Regions from separate parts of the Microcella indica genome, predicted to be linked through region 2. Evidence: predicted binding sites of a transcription regulator. Region 2 holds the regulator's gene; the other holds the start of a gene.

Region 1 (2,387 bases), 1.3 Mb from region 2:
GCCCGTCGCGGTAGAGCTCGCGGTACCTCTCGACCCGGTCCGGGTGCTCGCGCTCGAGCCAGGCGAAGAACCACTCGCGCACGCCAGGGCCCAGCCGCAGCGAGGAGTGCACGGCAGAGCGAGCCCCGGCCTCGCGGATGCGGGCGAACGCCTCGTCGAGGTGCGCGCGCGTGTCGGTGAGGTCGGGCAGCAGGGGCATGAGGAACACGCTCGGGGCGAAGCCCGCATCGACCGCCGCGCGGATGGTCGCGAGCCGAGCATCCGTCGAGGGGGTCCCCGGCTCGATCGACTGCTGCAGCTCGTGATCGTAGATGGCGATCGACATGCTCAGGTCGACGGGCACGCTCTGCGCCACGCGGTGCAGGAGCGGCAGGTCGCGGCGCAGCAGCGTGCCCTTCGTGAGGATGCTCAGGGGCGTGCCGCTCGACGCCAGAGCCTCGATGATGCCGGGCATGAGCGCATAGCGGCCCTCGGCACGCTGGTAGGGGTCGGTGTTCGTGCCGAGAGCTACGGGGTCGCGCTGCCAGGAGGTCCGCGCGAGCTCACGCGCGAGCACCTCGGCGACGTTGAGCTTGACGATCACCTGGGCGTCGAAGTCGCGACCGGCGTCGAGGTCGAGGTACTCGTGGGTCGGCCGCGCGAAGCAGTAGACGCACGCGTGGCTGCAGCCGCGGTAGGGGTTGATCGTCCAGCCGAAGGGCAGCCCGCCTCCCCCGCCGGGCACGCGGTTGAGGGCCGACTTGGCGAGCACCTCGTGAAACGTGAGCCCTGCGAACTCCGGCGGCCGCACCGTGCGCACGAGCCCACTGAGCGCCAGTGCGCTGTCAGGCGAGTCGAAGCCGGGCAACGCGTCGGCGGCGAGCGCGGTCGGCTTCTGACTGCTCCACCGCATGCCGCACCTCCTGGCGATAGTCGAACATACGTTCGATCACTCGTCAAGTCGGGGACCATCGACCCGTGACGGGGCGCCCGCGCAGTCGTAGGCTCGGGGGATGCCGCACGTCGACCTCAACAGCGACCTCGGCGAATCCTTCGGTGCCTGGACGATGGGCGACGATGCGGCGATGTTGCCGCTCGTGTCGAGCGCGAACCTCGCCTGCGGTTTCCACGCCGGGGATCCGCTGGGCCTCCTCGCGGCGTGCCGCACGGCCTTCGCCCACGGGGTGACGATCGGCGCGCATCCCTCGTATCGCGATCGCGTCGGGTTCGGGCGCCGGGACATGGAGGTCGCGCCCGAGGAGCTGGGCGCGGAACTCCTGTACCAGGTGGGGGCCCTGGTCGGCGTCGCCGAGAGCATCGGCGCGCGCGTCGCCTACGTCAAGCCGCACGGCGCCCTCTACACGCGCATGGCGGTCGACCCGGTCGTCGCCGACGTCGTCGCAGAGGCCGCCGCCACCCTCGCGCTGCCCGTGCTCGGTCCGCCGCTCTCCGCCGTGGAGACGGCCTGCTCGCGCGCCGGGGTGAGGTTCGTGCGCGAGGCCTTCGCCGACCGCGCCTACCTCGCCGACGGCACGCTCGCCCCGAGGGGACTGCCGGGGGCGGTCATCACCGACCCGGCGGAGGTCGCCGACCGAGCCGAGCGCATCGTCGCCGACGGCGAGGTGACGGCGCTCGACGGCTCCACCGTGAGCGTGCGCGTCGACTCGCTGTGCGTGCACGGCGACACCGTCGGAGCGGTGCAGCTCGCGCACGCAGTGCGCGAGGCGCTGACGCGTGCCGGGGTCACGATCGCCGCCTTCGCATGAGGCTGCTGGCCTGCGGGGACCGTGCGCTGCTCGCCGAGTTCGCCACCCAGGGGGGTGTGCTCGGCGCGCTCGCGGCGTGGCAGGACGCTCCGCCCGGCGTGCTCGAGCTCGTCCCCGCCGCCCGCACCGTGCTCGTGCGCGTCGACCCTGGTGTGCTCGGGCTCGGGCACCTGGAGCACTGGCTGACGACGACCCCGCGCGCCGAGGCGGCCCTCCCGGTGGGCGCCGAGGTCACCATCCCGGTGCGCTACGACGGCGAGGATCTCGCCACGGTCGCGCAGGCGTGGGCGTGCTCGCCCGACGAGGTCGTCGATCGGCACTCCGCATCCGAGTGGGTGTGCGCCTTCGTCGGCTTCGCCCCGGGCTTCCCCTACCTCGTGCCGGCCGACGGTGCGGCGGCGCTCCCTCCCGTGGCACGACGATCGACCTCGCGCACGACGGTTCCCACGGGAGCCGTCGCCCTTGCGGCCGAGTACTGCGGCATCTACCCGCGCAGCTCTCCTGGCGGCTGGCAGCTCATCGGCACGACCGACGCCGTGCTGTGGGATGCGGCCCGCGCCGACCCCGCCCTCGTGACCCCCGGCACGCGCGTGCGCTTCGCGCGGGTGGTGCCGTGATGCTCTCCCCCGACGCTCTCGCGAG
Region 2 (2,387 bases):
CACCTGCTCGCGCTCGACTCCCTCGCCCAGGTAGGCGGCGAGGTGCTCGCGCAGCGTCGTGAACTCGCGGTCGGGGTACCGGTTGACCGAGCGCAGCGCGTGCTCGACCGCGGCAGTCACGTGCGCGACGACGACCTCGGGAATCGGGTGCGTGTTCTCGTTGACGTTGAGAGCGATGCGCACGGGCTTCTGCGGGGCTCCGTAGGGGGACTGCCCGCGCAGGTCGTCGCGGATCGGAAGGTCGTCGAGGCTCGTCACTCGCCCATCGTAGACGGGCGTGAGCGGGGCTCGGCCCGCGGTCGGAGCCTCAGCCCGCGTAGCGCTCGGGAACGATGAGCACCTGGCCGGGCTGGACGCTCGCGGAGTCGAGGCCGTTGATCGCGAGGATGTCGGCGACGACGTCGGCAGGGTTCGCCTCGGGGGCGAGAGTGCCGGCGAGAGACCACAGCGACTGGCCCGCCTGGACGGTCACCGTCGTCGACTGCTCGAGCCCTGAGGTCGCCGTCGCTCCCCCACCGTTGAGGGCGAGCATGACGAGCGCGATGACGAGAGGCAGCGAGACGAGCACGGCGATGACCGCGCGGCCGCGGCGCGTGAGACGCAGGCGGGTGCGCGCAACCGGGAGCGCGAAGCCACCGTCGTAGGTGCCGGTGCCGTAAGTGATGGAGCTCATCGCCGTTCTCCTTCTGACAAGTGGGCCTGGCTGACAACTGGGCCTGGTGGGGGGTGCAGGTGCCCCGGCAGCGGGGGAGCTGCCGGGGCAGGTACCCGATCTCGGCCGGGAGACGCGGGTACGAACCTGTGTTCCGAACATACCTTCGATCGAACACACTTTCAAGCCCCCGGCCTTTTTTCTCCACGAATCGGGCGACACACTCGAACAGATGTTTGAGTTGCACCCCACTCGTGGATAGAGTTTCGAGGGTTCGAGTGCAGTCAACGGCAGACCACCGACATTGGTCACACCGGCAGTGACGGCGGGCACTCGACACGAGACGAGGGAGAACCCCATGGCCGACGAGACCGTCGACATCAGCACGGCACCGAGCGCCGCCGCGCCCGGCACGCGCCGCCGCACGACGCTGAGCGACAAGCAGCGCGCCATCCTCGGGTTCATCCAGTCCTCGGTCGCGAGCCGGGGCTACCCGCCGAGCATGCGCGAGATCGGCGAGGCCGTCGGGCTCTCCTCGCTCTCGAGCGTCGCCCACCAGCTCGGCCAACTCGAGCTCAGCGGCTACCTGCGCCGCGACCCGAACCGGCCGCGCGCCCTCGAAGTGCTCATCGACCTCGAGCCCGACACGACCATCACGATCGACACCCCGGTCTCGACGAGCCCCTCCGTCGGCGACGCCGCCATGGTGCCCCTCGTCGGGCGCATCGCCGCGGGCATCCCGATCACCGCCGATCAGATGGTGGAGGAGGTCGTGCCGCTCCCCCGCCAGCTCGTCGGCAAGGGCGAGCTCTTCATGCTCACCGTCGTCGGCGACTCGATGATCGACGCCGCCATCTGCGACGGCGACTGGGTCGTCGTGCGCCAGCAGAACACCGCCGAGAACGGCGAGATCGTCGCCGCCATGCTCGACAACGAGGCGACCGTGAAGGTCTTCAAGCAGCGCGACGGCCACACCTGGTTGCTGCCCCGCAACTCGGCCTTCGAGCCGATCCTCGGCGACCACGCGACGATCCTCGGCAAGGTCGTCAGCGTCATGCGCAAGGTCTAGCGGGCTCCCGCCGTCGCGGTCGGTACCGCGGTTGTCGTGAACGGCTCGAGCTGCGCCGCCAGACCCGAGTTCACGAGGGCGTGCACGCGCGTGCCCTCCTCCTCGTAGGAAGTCTCGAGCACACGGCCGCGCTCGTGCACGAGCGAGACGAGGTCGCCCCGGTCGTACGGCACGACCGCGGTCACCTCGACCTCGGGGTCGGGCAGGGTCTCGGCGATGCGCGCGCGCAGCTCGTCGACCCCCTCCCCCGTCTTGGCGGAGACGAAGACCGCGCCGGGCACGAGGCCGCGCAGCAGGAGGCGCGCGTCGTCGTCCAGGAGGTCGCTCTTGTTGATGGCGACGATCTCGGGAAGATGGCGCGCATCCACCTCACCGATGACGTCCCGTACAGTCGCGAGCTGCGCAGCGGGGTCTGGGTGGGCGCCGTCGATGACGTGCACGATGACGTCGCTGTCGGCGACCTCCTCGAGCGTCGAGCGGAAGGCCTCGACGAGCTGGTGCGGCAGGTTGCGCACGAAGCCGACCGTGTCGGCGAGCGTGTAGGGCCGGCCCTCGGGCGTCGTCGTCTTGCGCACGGTCGGGTCGAGGGTGGCGAAGAGCGCGTTCTCGACGAGCACGCCCGCGCGCGTGAGGCGGTTGAGCAGGCTCGACTTGCCGGCGTTCGTG

The links. The regulator LexA, encoded in region 2, represses DNA repair genes until DNA is damaged. The targets are predictions, from matches to a motif close to TCGAACANNTGTTCGA.
Region 1: HUJ41_RS01575 (Rv2578c family radical SAM protein) is a predicted target of LexA. The motif match lies at 913-928, and genes of this name have one in related genera.

The regions. Positions count from the first base shown of each region.
Region 1 covers NZ_CP058670.1:320,817-323,203, reverse strand. Annotated here, with positions in the region: gene HUJ41_RS01575 (Rv2578c family radical SAM protein) at 1-892, opposite strand, end outside; gene HUJ41_RS01570 (LamB/YcsF family protein) at 993-1,745, shown strand; gene HUJ41_RS01565 (5-oxoprolinase subunit B family protein) at 1,742-2,362, shown strand; gene HUJ41_RS01560 (5-oxoprolinase subunit C family protein) at 2,362-2,387, shown strand, end outside.
Region 2 covers NZ_CP058670.1:1,585,745-1,588,131, forward strand. Annotated here, with positions in the region: gene HUJ41_RS07735 (histidinol-phosphate transaminase) at 1-258, opposite strand, end outside; gene HUJ41_RS07740 (LysM peptidoglycan-binding domain-containing protein) at 308-673, opposite strand; gene lexA (transcriptional repressor LexA) at 1,011-1,721, shown strand; gene hflX (GTPase HflX) at 1,718-2,387, opposite strand, start outside.